Regions from separate parts of the Arthrobacter sp. TmtSoilC79 genome, predicted to be linked through region 2. Evidence: predicted binding sites of a transcription regulator. Region 2 holds the regulator's gene; the other holds the start of a gene.
The links. Region 2 encodes Rex, which represses fermentation and respiration genes when NADH is low (regulators of the CRP and FNR family bind a similar motif). Its sites were predicted from a motif close to CTTGTGAANNNNTTCACAAG; they were not measured.
Positions count from the first base shown of each region.

Region 1: the regulator Rex is predicted to act here: its motif matches at 2,776-2,795, upstream of AC6JA3_RS09185 (glyceraldehyde-3-phosphate dehydrogenase).

Region 1 covers NZ_AP046051.1:1,976,802-1,984,680, forward strand. The annotation lists gene AC6JA3_RS09165 (Nif3-like dinuclear metal center hexameric protein) at 1-682, shown strand, start outside; gene AC6JA3_RS09170 (zinc ribbon domain-containing protein) at 773-1,510, shown strand; gene AC6JA3_RS09175 (YaaA family protein) at 1,542-2,303, opposite strand; RNA gene rnpB (RNase P RNA component class A) at 2,362-2,753, shown strand; gene AC6JA3_RS09185 (glyceraldehyde-3-phosphate dehydrogenase) at 3,017-4,504, shown strand; gene AC6JA3_RS09190 (hypothetical protein) at 4,579-4,788, shown strand; gene AC6JA3_RS09195 (HNH endonuclease family protein) at 4,906-5,706, shown strand; gene AC6JA3_RS09200 (acyltransferase domain-containing protein) at 5,691-6,530, opposite strand; gene def (peptide deformylase) at 6,534-7,106, opposite strand; tRNA gene AC6JA3_RS09210 (tRNA-His) at 7,231-7,306, opposite strand; gene orn (oligoribonuclease) at 7,439-7,879, opposite strand, start outside.
Region 2 covers NZ_AP046051.1:1,028,999-1,036,877, forward strand. The annotation lists gene AC6JA3_RS04845 (3-deoxy-7-phosphoheptulonate synthase) at 1-159, shown strand, start outside; gene AC6JA3_RS04850 (helix-turn-helix domain-containing protein) at 443-655, shown strand; gene AC6JA3_RS04855 (30S ribosomal protein bS22) at 819-917, shown strand; gene AC6JA3_RS04860 (endonuclease domain-containing protein) at 1,314-1,952, opposite strand; gene AC6JA3_RS04865 (HAD family hydrolase) at 2,756-3,604, opposite strand; gene AC6JA3_RS04870 (glutaredoxin family protein) at 3,738-3,992, shown strand; gene AC6JA3_RS04875 (redox-sensing transcriptional repressor Rex) at 4,069-4,776, shown strand; gene AC6JA3_RS04880 (hypothetical protein) at 4,821-5,570, opposite strand; gene AC6JA3_RS04885 (hypothetical protein) at 5,846-6,559, opposite strand; gene AC6JA3_RS04890 (YceI family protein) at 6,750-7,301, opposite strand; gene AC6JA3_RS04895 (histidine phosphatase family protein) at 7,509-7,879, shown strand, end outside.

The sequences.
Region 1 (7,879 bases), 950 kb from region 2:
AGCCATTGAGTGGGGCGCCGGGTTGTTGATTACCCACCATCCGCTGCTCCTTAAAGGGGTGAATTCGGTAGCCGCCACCTCGGCAAAGGGCCTGGCGGTCCACCGGTTGATCGAGGCCGGGACCGGACTCCTGACCGTCCATACCAACGGGGATTCCGCCGTCGGAGGAGTTTCGGACGTCCTTGCCGACGCTTTTGGACTTGAGAACGTGTCCCCGCTGACACCCGCTGCCAACGGCTTGCCTGAAGAAGGCATAGGCCGGGTGGGCGACCTGCCGGAACTCGCCACCCTCGGCGACTTTGCGGCGAGGGTCTTCGAAATGCTTCCGGCAGTGGCCGGTGGTGTCCGCGTTGCCGGGGACAAGGACGGACTGGTCCGGCGGGTCGCAGTGTGCGGTGGGGCCGGAGACAGCCTGTTCGACGCGGTGCGTGCCAGCAACGCCGACGTGTATGTCACCGCGGACATGCGCCACCATCCGGCCTCGGAAGCCCGTGAGGGAGCAAGCAACGGGCGCCCCTACCTGATTGACGTTTCGCATTTTGCCAGCGAATGGCTTTGGCTGCCCGCCGCAGCCGAAGCGCTGGGAAACGTCCTAGCGGACCAAGGCTACGACGTCGAAATCCGCGTCAGCAGCACCAACAGCGATCCTTGGGACTTCATACTCACTCCCGGCGGGGACTAGAGTCTAGAAGGATACGGGCAGCCCCAACAGAACGGGGTTGATCCGGCCGGAACTGATCCCCAGGCCCGGCAGCGACAAGCGGAGGTAAGCGTGGCGAAAGCAGCACCGGCAGAACAACTGAAATTGCTTGAACTGCAGGGGCTGGATGCCAAGCTTAAATCGCTGGCCGGTCGTCGGCGGGTCTTTGAAACCGATCCCCGGATCAAGGACCTCACGGATGCGCTGACCGTTGCCAATGGTGAACTCGGCGCGGCAAAGGTGGCTGTCCATGACGCCGAGGCTGAGCTTCGGCGTGCGGAGGCGGACGTGGAGCAGGTTGCCACCCGGATCGAACGTGACGAAACGCGGCTTAACAGTGGCACGGGACTGTCCAAGGACCTGGTGGCACTTCAAAATGACATCGCCTCGCTGAACAAGCGCCGCTCGGACCTTGAGGACGTTGAACTTGAGATCCTGGAGCGGCTGGACACGCTGCGTGAGCGTCAGGCCGCCCAGCAGTCGATTGTCGATGACATCCAGGGCTCCTTCGGCAGCATCCGCGCTGAGCTGGATGAAGCCATTGCCGAGATTGCAGCTGAAGAAACCGTGGTTCGGGGCCAGCGCGCAGCGTTCGCCGACACCCTCGATGCCGGACTGCTGGCAGTGTACGAGAAGACCATTGCCAAGCGTGGCGTCGGTGCTGCGCGCCTGTTCCACGGCAAGTCCGAGGGCTCGGGCATGATGCTCAGCCCCGGCGACCTTGCCGAGGTCAAGGCCGCAGCCGAGGACGAGATCGTTTTTTGCCCGGACTCAGGGGTCATCCTGGTCCGTTCGGCCGAGTGGAACTGACCGGGCCCCACCTTTCCCGGCCCATGCCCGGCTAGGTCAGGATGATGTTCAGCGCGTGGGGCTTGCGGGCCGTGCCCTCAACCAGTTCCGCAGTCCACACTTCGCCGGCAGCCTTCAGGAGCTGACCTGGAGTTGACGGGGCTTTGCCGCGCCTGGTCAAGAGGTGCCGTGCCAACTCACCGCGTGTGTGCTTGGCAAAGTGGCTGACCACGGTGCGCTTGCCGTTTGCCTCATTGAAGACATTGACATTGACGGTCTGCGCCGCCGGGGGAGCCCAGGCCGCGGCGTAGGTGCTGGAACGGCAATCGACCAGGAGTTCCCCTTCGCTGCGCGTGGCGAGTGCAGCGTTCAGTTGCGGCTTCCAAAATGAGGCGAGGCGTCCGACGTCGGGCAGTGCCGTTCCCATGGACAGCCGATAGGCGGGCACGTGGTCGCCAAAGCCGATGGCGCCCCACAGGGCTGAGACCACCAGGATGGATTCGGTGGCCTTGCGCCGCTGCGTGGGAGTCATGCTGTTATAGCCCAAGGCGTCGTAAAGAACACCCGAATAGACCTGGTGCGCCGGCGCTGCCGGTTCCGCGTTGAGCCGGGTATTACGTTCGACGTCGTCACGCAGCGAGGCGCCGACGCCCAGCAAAGCGAGTGCGTCCTCGTGCGCGCTGACTGTACCCAGGGCCTCAAGGACTTTTGCCCGGTAAGGATTCAGCTCCGGAAAACTGAGGGACTCCCACTCGATGGCGGGACCTTTGGCAGCGGGGGTCTTGCCTTCGGAAGGCGGAAGCAGAATCAGCACCAGCCGATATTACCGCCGGACTTCGGCCGGTCCCAACGCCGGTAGACTGGACGGCGGATGGGTCGACCAGGCGGTCGCGCGTCACGAAAGTGGCTCGAGGAACGTCCGGGCTCCGCAGGGCAGGGTGGTGGGTAACGCCCACTCGGGGTAACCCGCAGGCCAGTGCCACAGAGAACAGACCGCCTGCGCTGCGCGATGTTTTCATCGTGCGGCAGCAGGTAAGGGTGAAACGGTGGTGTAAGAGACCACCAGCTCCCTGGGTGACCGGGGAGGCTAGGTAAACCCCACCCGGAGCAAGGCCAGACAGGACACGTTTGAGGGCTGCCCGCCCGAGTGTCCGGGTAGGCTGCTGGAGGGCGTCGGCAACGGCGTTCGTAGATGGATGGCCGCCACTCCTTTTCCGGTAACGGAAGGGGATGACAGAACCCGGCGTATCGGTCGACCCATCCATTTATGACCGCCACAATAGCGGCGTGTGAGTGATTTCACGCCTCCGGGCGGCCTACGCTCCCGCCTTCAGCCCTAGAATGGTTACTGAACGTAGATGTTCTGCCGCCGGGACTGCGTTCGCAGCCGGCGGATTTTCTTTGCTCTCGTTCAAGGCGCTGTGGGTGGACCGAAGCCCGCCGGCGCATGTGCCGCAGGACTACTCCGGGCGGCCGCTGCCATCTGCATACGAGGACGTATGTGGTTGACCCAAGGAAGGTAGTTCTGTGAGCCAGACGTCAGATTCTTGTCTTGATAAGTGGATGGGCCGGGAGGCCCTCGCCGAGGCCATGATTCCGGTGATCGGCCGGTTGTACCGGGAAAACAACGTGGTCACCAGCATTCACGGCCGCAGCCTGATCAACAAGTCCACCATGAACATCCTTAAGGCGCACCGTTTCGCCCGCCGGATGAGCAACCACGAGCTCCTGCTCGAAGAGACCGCACCCCTGCTGAACGCCCTGTCGGAGCTGGAACTCGGCGCGGCAGCCATTGATATTGCACGATTGACCGAGAAGTTCCGGGCAGAAGGCAATGGCGCCTCCCTGGATGAGTACCTGCGTGCAGAGCTTGCAGAGATCGTGGGCAAGCGCGGCGCTGACGACCGCACCAGCACCGACGTCGTGCTCTACGGCTTTGGCCGCATCGGCCGCCTCCTGGCCCGCATCCTTATTGAAAAAGCCGGTGGCGGACACGGCCTGCGGCTCCGCGCGATTGTCGTACGCAAGGGTGCGGAGAATGACCTCGTCAAGCGCGCCAGCCTGCTGCGCCGCGATTCCGTCCACGGATCCTTCGAGGGCACCATCCGCGTTGACGAGGAAGCCAACACCATCACCGCCAACGGCGTGCAGGTCCAGGTCATCTACTCGGACAACCCCGCCACGGTTGACTACACGGCCTACGGCATCAAGGACGCCCTGGTGGTGGACAACACTGGCCGCTGGCGTGACGCTGAGGGCCTGTCCCAGCACCTGCAAAGCAAGGGTGCTGCCCGCGTCCTGCTCACCGCACCGGGCAAGGGCGACCTCAAGAACATCGTCCACGGCATCAACCACCGGGATATCGCGGACGACGACAAGATCGTCACCGCTGCTTCCTGCACCACCAACGCCATCACCCCGGTGCTGAAGGCCATCAACGATAAGTTCGGCATCATCCACGGACACGTCGAAACCGTGCACTCGTTCACCAATGACCAGAACCTGATCGACAACTTCCACAAGGGCGATCGTCGTGGACGTTCCGCTGCGCTGAACATGGTCATCACCGAAACCGGTGCTGCCAAGGCCGTCGCCAAGGCTCTCCCGGAACTTCAGGGCAAGCTGACCGGCAATGCCATCCGCGTTCCCACGCCGGATGTCTCCATGGCCATCCTGAACCTGAACCTTGAAAAGGGCACCACGCGCGATGAGGTCAACGACTTCCTCCGCGAGATGTCCCTGCACTCGGATTTGCGTAAGCAGATCGACTACATCGATTCTCCCGATGTTGTCTCCACGGACTTCGTCGGATCACGCCGCGCCGGCATTGTCGACGGACTCGCCACGATCTCCAACGACAAGAACCTTGTTCTCTACGTTTGGTACGACAACGAGTTCGGGTACTCCTGCCAGGTAGTCCGCGTCATGGAGGAGATGGCAGGCGTCAACCCGCCGTCGTTCCCGGCGCGCGACGTTGTGGCTCCGATCGCGGTTCTCGAAGCGGCCGGCGCCTAGGCACTCCGGAAGTATTCACGGGTTTCCCGGCTGTGTCACTGGCATCGGCCGGGAAACCTGACCAAAATGGGTTCATGGAAAACGAATCGACTTTGGAGCACGAAACCACACTGGAACATGCGCTTGATGTGGCCCGCGCCAATCACAAACAAGCCCAAAAACTCCTGGATCAGGCTGTCGCAGCCAATGCCTCCGGTGACGTCCCGGACCAACGGGTTGAGCAACTGCGCGGACTCCTCGCTGTAGCAACAGAGGATTTGCAGCGCGTGATGCGCGAGCAATAAACCCGGAATTCAGCCCTCACGGTGTGACTTCTCCTACACACTGTGGATACCGGCTCTTTCTGTCGGGGCCTTGTCCTACGCTCGTAGGACCTGCCTGCCCCCACTGGATGGAGTCCCTTGAGTATCACCTGGTCCGCCTACAAGCGCGCCCGCCGCAGATCCCGGCAAGCATGGACAATCCTTGCGCTGGCTGCCGTCACCGTCGTGGGCGGACTCTCCTGGTTCTTCAGCACGGGCCAATTTGACGCCGCAAGTCCGTCGCTGGCGGGACCCAGTGAAGCTCCCGTCTACAACCCCCTCTGGATGAAGCCCGTACAAGGAGCCGCACCGGTGGCTGCAGGGGACGCCGCTGAGGCCTTGGATCGACTTCCGGTCAAGGGCCGGGCTCCCCAGTCCAACTACGATCGGGCAGCTTTCGGACAGGCCTGGGCCGATGCCGACAGAAATGGATGCGATACCAGGAACGACATCCTGCGGCGTGATCTCTCTGCGGTCGAGTTCACCGAGGGATCTTCCTGCAAGGTGGCCGCCGGCACGTTCCACGAACCCTACACCGGCGCACAGGTTACCTTCCGACGAGGACAGGACACCAGTTCGTCCGTCCAAATAGACCATGTGGTTGCGCTGGCTGACGCCTGGCAAAAAGGTGCACAGCAGCTGACCCTGCAGCAACGCCGGATATTGGCCAATGATCCCTTGAACCTGATTGCGGCGGACGGGCCGGCGAACGTCAAGAAGGGCGCAGGCGATGCCGCGACCTGGCTGCCGGCGAACAAGAACTTCCGCTGCCACTATGTAGCCCGGCAAATTTCCGTGAAGACCGCTTATAAGCTCTGGGTGACCCAGGCTGAGAAGGACGCCATGAAAGGCGTTCTCTCCTCCTGCCCGGGTCAACAGACGATCTACAGCTCGAGGTGACCGTGCCCCAACTGCCAGGTGCCGCCGTCGTCGATTCTTTCAAGGACCACCCGCTGAAGTGAGGTGTCCCTGGGGAGCTTGTCCAAGTCCTGGAGTCCGCGCTGCCGGAAGGTGAAATAGACGGCGTCGGTGGGGGCATCAGAGCACCGGTCCACCGTGAAGCGCCGCGCGAAGGAGGCAATGTTGCTGCCCGGGAGTCGCTCGGCAAGGTAAGGATCCAGCATCCAGGAATCACACGTTGCTGCTGATGCAGGTTTATCAGGGAAGTACCTGGGGAAGAATAATTTTGCCTCGGCAAGGCTTGCATCCACCAGTGCGGGGGAGAGTCCGCCGTCCTCGGGAATGTGCACGCCGAGCACCCAGCCTTGATCCGCCGTAGGCGCGCCCGAGTGGTTTGGTTCCTCCGAACTGCGGACCAAATGGAACTGCAGCCGTCCAAGCCTGAACAGATTCCCGGCCATGTGCAGAGTCAGCCAGGCCCACGTGTCGAGGCCGAAGTGGCCGTGGACGCGGCGGTTAATCCGCAGTTGCAGTCCTACGTCGGCCAATGATGCTGCCGATGCCTCCGGACTGATACCCAGGCCCAGATGATAATTGTGGACAGTGGGGGAGAAGCGGAGCAGGGCTTCGATCCAAACTGTCTCACTGGCGTTATCGGCCTTGATGCTGTCCAGCGGGAAGGTGCCAAGCCGCTCTTCCATGGCGGCCACGGCGAACAGCACCGCTTCACTGGGTTGGGTTGCCAACAGGGCAGTGCATTCTTCGGCGTCTTCGCCGGTAATGTCCAGGAGTTCGAACAGCTCAGCGTGCGTTGTTGAAGCCATGGCTTAGTGTCCGAAGGGGTCGGGATCGACGCCAGGCATCCAGGTCAATCCCGGAACGCCCCAGCCGTGCTTCTTCGCTTGCTTGAGGGCCTTCTTTGAGTACCTGTCCACCAGCCGGTTGACGTACAGCTTGCCGTCCAGATGGTCGTACTCGTGCTGCAGGATCCTGGCGAACCAGCCGGTCGCTTCAAAGTCCACCGGGTTGCCATCACCATCGAAGCCCTGGACGCGCGTCCACTCAGCCCGCTGCAGCGGGTAGTACTCACCCGGGAAGGACAAGCAACCCTCCACGTGCTCATCAGGATCGGGAAGAGCCCCAGAAACCTTCGAGAGGGTAAGGACGGGGTTGACCACCACGCCCTGTTCGGGAACGTCGTCATCATTGGCGTACTTGTAGACGAACAGTCGCTTGCCTACGCCAATCTGGGGGGCTGCGAGACCCACGCCGTTGGCGGCGTCGTTGGTTTCGAACATGTCCGCGATGAGCGCGCGGAGTTCGTCGTCGAAAACCTCCACTTCGCTGGCCCGGCGATGCAATACGGGTTCGCCCCAAATGGTGACTGGCAGGACGGTCATGTCAGGTCTTCCTTATCGATCACTGAGGTTCAGGGCGGTACAGGTGCGCCTGAAGTTAAAAGCAAAGGCCGCACCGGATAACCGGTGCGGCCTTTGTGGAAACCGGCTCTGCAGCCAATCTCGGTGGGGTGAGCTACGGGGGTTGAACCCGCGACCTCCTGGACCACAACCAGGCGCTCTGCCAACTGAGCTAAGCCCACCATGTGCCTTTTGGGGCTGAACCGTTTGACCGGCTTTCCTTCAAGGCAACGACAAATAGCTTACCTGCTGTTTTGGGGTGCAAAGTCCACTTTTGCCGGTTTTGGCGAAAAAACCTTGAAAAATGGTGCAGATCACACTGATTCGGTGGATCCCAAGGTCTCTGCGGTGGCTACGACGTCCTTGGAGATGCGCTGTGCCGTAGCAGTGTCCGGTCCGGGAGCGGGCACGAAGACGGCTTGCCGGTAGTAGCGGAGTTCGTCAATGGAGTCCTTGATGTCGCCAAGTGCCCGGTGTCCGCCGTGCTTGGCAGGTGACTGGAAGTAGGCGCGCGGGAACCACCGCCGCGACAACTCCTTGATGGTGCTGACATCGATGACGCGGTAGTGGAGGTGTTCGACGATGTTTGGCATGTCCCTGGCCAGGAACATCCGGTCCGTTCCCACGGAGTTTCCGCCCAAGGGCGCCTTGCGGGGATCGGGAACCCACTTCTCGATGTACTCAAGAACCTCGGCTTCAGCCTCGGCCATGGTCTTCCCGTAGGGAAGTTCATCAAGAAGTTTGGAGCGGGTATG
Region 2 (7,879 bases):
GCCCAGAACCTCGACACCGCCAAGCAACTGGCCGGGGAGCAGGAACTCGTATACGGGCAGAGCGTCACGGATGCCTGCATGGAGTGGGATGTCACGGCGTCGGTGCTGGAGCAGCTCGCGGCTTCGGCCCGGAAGCGCCGCGCGGTGGTTGCCCTGTAGCATCCCCGGCGCGGCGGTAGGTTGGGCCGGCTCCGTTTCGTGGCTTCGCTGCGCAACATGCCGTGCGCCCGGCACTCCCGGCAGCGAGCCCACGAATCGGGCGCTGCGGGTGAGGGGTGGGGGCAGGGCAAGCGGAGGGAGTGTGGTCCCACTTTGCGGAAATGCTTTCACATTGGCCCCATCAGCCTCTAGAGTATCTAGCACATGGTTGTTGGATGGCTCAGCATCGGCACACCGTTCTACTGGGGGTGTCCTACTGTCTGAGAGCAAAGGAATATGGGAAATGTCCGCAGAGACTAACTTCTCGAATGCGCGTTTCATGACGGTGGCCGAAGTGGCCGACGTCCTGCGTGTTTCCAAAATGACCGTGTACCGCCTGGTCCACTCAGGGGAAATGCCCGCCGTCAGGTTCGGCCGTTCCTTCCGGGTTCCTGAAGAGGCCGTCGCCCAGTACCTTAAGGGTGCAGTGGTGGACGGACAATCCGAGACCGCCTGAGGCCTCCCGGTCCGTCCAGCGGACCGTGGTCACAGGGTGCCCCTTTGAAGCGGTACTCTGTTAAGGAACGTTTTACGTCAATGTAAGAATCTGTCAGTTGTACTTGTCTGCTTCCGCGGATCTGTTCCAACAGACAGGAACTTCTAGTTTGTAAGGAACTTTCGTGGGTTCAGTTATTAAGAAGCGCCGCAAGCGTATGGCCAAGAAGAAGCACCGCAAGCTGCTTCGCAAGACCCGCCACCAGCGCCGCAATAAGAAGTAGAGATACTTCATCAAGCGTGAATGCCCGCTGCCTTTCGAGGTGGCGGGCATTTTTGCATCCGGACCTTCTCTCATGTCCCCTGGGGTTGGCCGGACGGTCTCTCACGTCGCCCGGGGTTTGGGCCGGACGGTCTCTCATGTCCCCCGGGGTTGGGCCGGTCCTTCTCTCACGTCCCCCGGGGTTTGGGCCAGACGCTCTCTCACGTCCGCGGGGTTTGGGCCAGACGGTCTCTCACATCCCCCGGGGTTTGGGCCGATCCTTCTCTCACGTCCCCCCAGGTTTGGGCCGGTCCTTCTCTCACATCCCCCGGGGTTTGGGCCGATCCTTCTCTCACATCCCCCCGGGTTTGGGCCGGTCCTTCTCTCACATCCCCCGGGGTTTGGGCCGATCCTTCTCTCACATCCCCGGGGAAAAGCCCGAAGCAACCGCGGGATCCTGCCATGCTGATCGTAGAGCGCCCTTAATCTGCCGAGTGGCGGACGTAAAGTTGTCCGCCAAATCGTCTTTCCCGAATTTGAGGACGGTCCAGCCCGCTGCCTCGAACGCCTTGTCGCGTCTCCGATCGCTGAACATCTGTTCCCGCCCAAGGTGATGACCGCCGTCGTACTGTATTGCTATCCGACGATCACGGAAGCCCAAGTCTGCAGACGGCGAGAACGGGTCGTTAGGGCGGAGCTGCACTTGGAGCTCGGGTTCGGGAATGCCGGCGTCCAGCATCGCCAAGCGAAGCAACGACTCGGACGCAGAATCCGCCCCGACACGCATCAGGTCCAAAGCTTCCCTTGCGCGGACAACGCCCTGCAGGTTCTTGTGTCTGTCCACCAACTGTCGAAGAGCCTCCAGGGTGGTGAAAGGCGTGTCTCGTTCTTCGAATTCCGGTCTGGGCCTGCGGATGAGTTCGTCGCCCATGCAGATGAGATCGCGGACCGGCAGGCGCCTTGCCAGATCCAACCAAGTCCGGGACCGAGTACTCATCCAGATGCCTTCGACGCACTCGATTTCGTCATCAAAGGCAACCACAGTATGTCCGATCACTCCCTTGCGCCGCACAGATGGCAGCTGCCTCGGCTTGCTGAGGTGCAGCTCATTGGAGTCCGACAACCACGGCGGAAGACACGCACCTTGCAACCTCGCTGCCGTTACATGGGAAATCCAAGCGCCAGGACTTACCGCTGACAGCGTTCTAGCGGCGGCTGACAGCTCAAAATTCCAATCCGATGGCCGGTAAATGCCACGGCTGACCCCATCGACCGTGGTGCGGTTCCAGAGGTTTCTTAGCCCCAGACCTGCCGTCTTCGCTTCTTCGAGCGTGAATGGTGCGTTGGTGAGGTGAGCCGGAAGAGGCATGACATTCTGCATACTTGGCATTCTTGCCCAGAAACGCTTGTGTCATCGGAAGTTATCCACAGGCTCGTTGGGGCCTCCGGGGGATGTGAGCGAGCGTTTGGGTTGTGGCCCGGGGGATGTGAGCGAGCGTTTGGGTTGTGGCCCGGGGGATGTGAGTGAGCGTTTGGGTTGTGGCCCGGGGGATGTGAGTGAGCGTTTGGGTTGTGGCCCGGGGGATGTGAGTGAGCGTTTGGGTTGTGGCCCGGGGGATGTGAGTGAGCGTTTGGGTTGTGGCCCGGGGGATGTGAGTGAGCGTTTGGGTTGTGGCCCGGGGGATGTGAGTGAGCGTTTGGGTTTGGGGGCGGGGGATGTGAGTGAGCGTTTGGGTTGTGGCCCGGGGGATGTGAGCGAGCGTTTGGGTTGTGGCCCGGGGGATGTGAGCGAGCGTTTGGGTTGTGGCCCGGGGGATGTGAGCGAGCGTTTGGGTTTGGGGCAGGGGATGTGAGAGAAGGTCAGATGCGGGGGCCGCGGAACCGTGAAAATCCGCGCCAGAGGCCGTAGACCGCCCCGCCCACCGTTGCGGCTTTCAGCCCCAAGGTTGCCGCGCGACGGCCGGAACGAAAGTCGTACACCGGCCAGTTGTTCTCACGAGCATGCCGGCGCAGCTTTGCATCCGGGTTGATCACGACTGGGTGCCCCACCATGGTGAGCAAAGGGATATCGTTGGCGGAATCGCTGTAGGCCCAGCAGTGATCCAGATCCAGGCCTTCCCTATCGGCCACAATCTGGACCGCCACTGCCTTTGCAGGCCCGTGAAGAATGTCGCCCACGAGTTTTCCCGTGTACATGCCGTCTTCCACTTCACCCACGGTGCCAAGGGCGCCGGTCAGTCCGAGCCGGGTGGAAATGACCGTGGCTACCTCTATGGGTGTAGCCGTGACGAGCCAGACCTTGCGTCCAACCCTGAGGTGCTGTTCCGCGAGTGCCTTGGTCCCCGGCCAGATCCGCGACTCGATCATTTCGTCGTAGACCTCTTCGCCCAGGGCCTTGATGTCATCAACAGTGATGCCGGCAGCAAGGGTAAGCGCGGAGTCGCGGACAGAGTGGACGTCTTCCATGTTCTCGCCCCGCATGACGAACTTGAACTGCTTCCACGCGAATCCAGCCGCTTGCGAAAGTGTGAAGGCCTTACGTTCGTACATTTTGCGGGCAACGTGGAAGAGGCTTGCACCCTTCATCAAAGTGTTGTCGACGTCGAAGAAGGCGGCTTCGCCCGTGCGCTTCTGCACGGCGTCCTTCTGCACAGTGTGCTTCTGCACCAAGGCATCTGCGACCACGGCGGCGTTCTTCTCCTCGGGCATGTCTTGAGTCTAGTCAATCGCCGGGAACCGCGTTGGGGGCGCACGGGTGAACCGCTTGAAGGTGGGGGATGTGAGAGAGGGTGCGTCCGGTGGGTGGGGGATGTGGGAGACGGTTGGACGGTACCTTTGAGGCATGGCTATTCCCGACGTCGTCCTCCTCACCAAAGCTGACTGCCACCTGTGCACGGAGGCGCGTGCCGCCGTCGAGCGTGTCACCACAAGCCTGGGCGTGCAATGGACTGAACAACGGATCGACGACGATCCCCGGTTGCAGGAACGCTTTGCCGAGGAGATTCCCGTAGTGCTGGTTGATGGGATCCAACGTGATTTTTGGAAGATCGACGAGGACCGGCTTACGCGCACCCTGAAGAAGGTCCTGGAGGGCTGAAAGCAGGATTACCCGCAAGTAATGGCTTTTGTTGAGTCCGGCCGGGGGTCATAGAGTGGAACAACAAAGCGACGCAATGGAGAATACCGTGACTGCGCTGGAACCGTCCCCGGAAGCTGTAACCGGGGACAACGAACCTGCCGCCAAGCAGATCCCGCCCGCGGCTGTGGCCCGGATGACCCTCTATTTGCGCGCGCTCAACTCTTTGCTGGCCGAGGGCGTGGAGCGGGTGTCGTCGGAGGCGCTGGCGGAGGCCTCAGGGGTCAGTTCGTCCACGCTCCGCAAGGACCTTTCCTACGCGGGGTCTTATGGGACACGCGGTGTCGGCTACGAAGTCCAATACCTTAGCCGCCACATTGCGGCCGCTCTGGGCCTGACCCATGACTGGAAGGTCGCCATTGTTGGCGCCGGTAACCTCGGCAAAGCCCTGGCCAGGTATGGCGGGTTCGAGTCCCGGGGCTTCGACGTTGTAGCTATTTTCGACGCCGACCCCATGGTGATCGGCAATGAAGTTGGCTGGCTGCGTGTCAGTGACTCCGCCGAACTTGAGCGGGTCCTGGAGCGTACCCACACCAACATGGTGGTGCTGGCGCTGCCGGCGACCGTGGCACAGGCTGTGTGCGACCGCGTCATTGCCGCCGGCATCCGGAGCATCCTCAGCTTCGCGCCGGTGCTGTTGCAGGTCCCTCCGCACGTGAACCTCCGCAAAGTGGATATGGCCACGGAACTGCAGATTTTGGCCTATCACGCACAACGGGCGCAGACACCGGGCCACGCTGTATAGCCTTCGCCGGGTCCGCGCCCGCAGGGTTTTCTAAGGCTGCGTCTTTAGCGGCCGTAGGGGTTCTGGTACGTGTTGCCGAACGGCTGCGCCTTGCGGAAATAAGGGGCCGACGCCGGCAGGTACAGCATGACGATCGCCGCAACACCCAGCAGGATCACGATGAGCTGCAAGATGCCGTAGGTGGCGCCGAACTGGAACAGGCTGGTGAGGCCCAGGACGGAGATCGCCGCGAAGACGGTGCCGAGGATCCTGGCCCAGTTCTTGCCCTTGCGGACGGGGAAAGCGACCAGTGCGTAGAGGCCAAGGCCCACGATTGCTCCGACGATGGCGCTCACACCGATCACGCCCCGCATGCCTTCCAGGGACCCTTCGGGAAGCTCAGTGCCTTGCTGGCCCGCCTGCTGGTTCATGGCGTTGATAAAGGCGTCAGCACCGGTGGTAGCCAGCAGCAGCGAGCTGATCGCGGAGAGAATGCCTGCCGCAATGATCATCCAGAAGGCGTAGTTGACCATGGGCGGCACGGCGGTGGGGCCGGGCTGCTGGCTGGGCCAGCTGGTGTCCTGCCCGTACTGCGGTGCGGCAGGAGCCTGGCCATAGGGAGAAGACTGTTGGCCGTACTGCGGTGCTGCCGGGCTCTGCTGGCCGTACTGGGGCGCGGAAGGCTGCCCGTACTGCGGTGCTGCAGGGCTCTGCTGGCCGTATTGGGGCGCGGACGGAGCGGCGGGCTGGGTGTCCGGCTGCTGGGGCTGGTTGGCATCGCCCGGGTTTGACGGCGGGTACGGAGGGTTGCTCATGGCATTCCTTTGCTTGTTCGACTGCTGGTGCGGCCGCCGGGATCAGCAAAATGACCCTGCCCCCAGCGTGGTTCTGCTTCCACCGTACCTTCCGGCTCTGACGCTGAAGGTGATCCCACGCAGGTATTTCCAGCGGACGGCAAAAATCATCATGTTGGCTTACGCCTTCATGATGAAGGCCGCGCATGATGAAGGCCGCGGCGATCCGGAGGATTTACCGCGGCCTTCTGCTCCAGGTAGCCGTTCAGCGAACGACGACGGCAGTTGCGTCAGCGCTATGCGTGACCCTTGACTGCCTTGAACCAGAGTTGGGAATTGGGGAGCCACATCAGCACCACGGCTACCGCGCTGACGAGGAAGCCGAACCAGTTGCTGCCGAGGCCTGTACTGGACCCTCCGGCGCTGGCGGCACTGAAGATGGTGAGCAGCAAGGAGATGACGGCCACGACGGTCAATGCCAGGCGGGCCCACTCTTTTCCTTCCTTCATCTTCATGGCCAGAATTACCTGCGCAGCGGCCACGGCGAGGGAGAGAATGAGGATGATCAGCAGGATCGCGGCAACTCCGGGGGCGAACGCGAAGAGGGCGATGATCGCGAAGAACCCAATGAGTCCAAACAGCAGGCCCAGGAGCCCGGAGATCACCCAGATGAAGTAGGAAACCTTCAGCTCGGTGGGAAGGCCCTGGGTCTTGAACATTCCCGAGAAGCCGCCCTGGGGCATGACGTCGTTGAAGTTGCGGGGACCGTCGGTTGGCATTTCGAAGTGGAATCCGGGCTGCCCGGGACCGGGTTGCCCTGGACCCGCGGGGGGTGGGCCGGCCTGTCCTTGGTTGGGCTGTGAATACTGCCCGGGTTGCGACGGCGGCTGGTAACCCTGGGGTGGCTGGTAGCCCTGCGGAGGCTGGTAACCCGCAGGAGGAACATTGCCCGGCTGCGGAGGCTGGGAGCCGGGCTGCTGTGGCTGTGGTGCTTCGTCTGGGGTACTCATGGCATCACTGTAGACCGCAGGTTGAAGGTTGCATAGGAACTTCGCAGCCAACTCGCAGCTGAATACAGGCTTTTTGCCGAACAATTGCGGGGTGACTTCCGGATATGCGAAACGGCGCCACCCACAGCCGGCCAAAGGCGGGGACTGTGGGTGGCGCCGTCGTGGTGGAACCGTGCGGAAAGCCCGAAGACTATGCAGCTGCCGGTGCGATGAATGCGAGTTCCAGGTTGATGACCACCTTGTCGCTGACCAGGACGCCACCGGCTTCGAGGACTGCGTTCCAGGTGAGGCCGAAGTCCTTGCGGCTGATGGTGGTTTCGCCGGAGACGCCGGCGCGGGTGTTACCGAAGGGGTCCACTGCTACGCCGTTGAATTCGGTTTCGATGGAGACCTCCTTGGTGACGCCCTTGATTGTGAGATCGCCCACGAGGTCGAAGCTGTTTCCGTTGGCCTTGACGTGGCGGGAAACGAAGGTGATCTCGGGGAACTTCTCGACGTCGAAGAAGTCTTCGCCCTTGACGTGGCCGTCGCGGTTGACATCGCCGGAGTCGAAGCTGGCGGTCTGGATGGTGGCGGTGACCTTGGAGTCGGCCAGGGTTTCGCCGACCTCGAGGGTGGCCGATGCGTCCTTGAACTGGCCGCGGACCTTGCTGATGCCTGCGTGACGGACGGTGAAGCCGATCTCGCTGTGGGAAGCGTCGAGGGTCCAGGTGCCGGTGGTGACGGAAGCGGGGAGAGTCATCATGGTGTTGCTCCTATATCGATTGGTAGGTACTGCGTGCTTGCCCGGTCTGGTCGATTGCTTGAAACGTCAACCGAGCTTCGTGTCCAGTATAAACATGCATATGCATCTTTTATTCCAACTCCGGGGAACATTTCGGAAAAACTTTGAGTTCTACTAGCGGTAGAAGATTTCGGATCGCCCCGCTTCTTTGAGAAACTGGTAAACATGCCCCAAGCAACTGTCCACCTGCTTCGCCATGGCGAGGTCCATAATCCCGACGGCGTCCTGTACGGTCGCCTGCCGGAATTCCACCTCTCCGAACGTGGCCGGGAGATGGCCCGGATGTTGGCCGACCACTTTGTGGCGCGCGCCGGCCAGGGTGCCAAGATCGTCCACTTGGTGGCCTCGCCGCTTACCCGTGCGCAGGAAACGGCCATGCCTACTTCAGAGGCGTTGGACCTGGAGATCACTACCGAGCCGCGCATCATCGAGGCAGAGAACCACTTCGAGGGACTGCACCCCACCAAGAGTGAGTTCCTGAAGCCCAAGCACTGGGTCTACTTCCGCAATCCACTGCGTCCTTCCTGGGGCGAGCC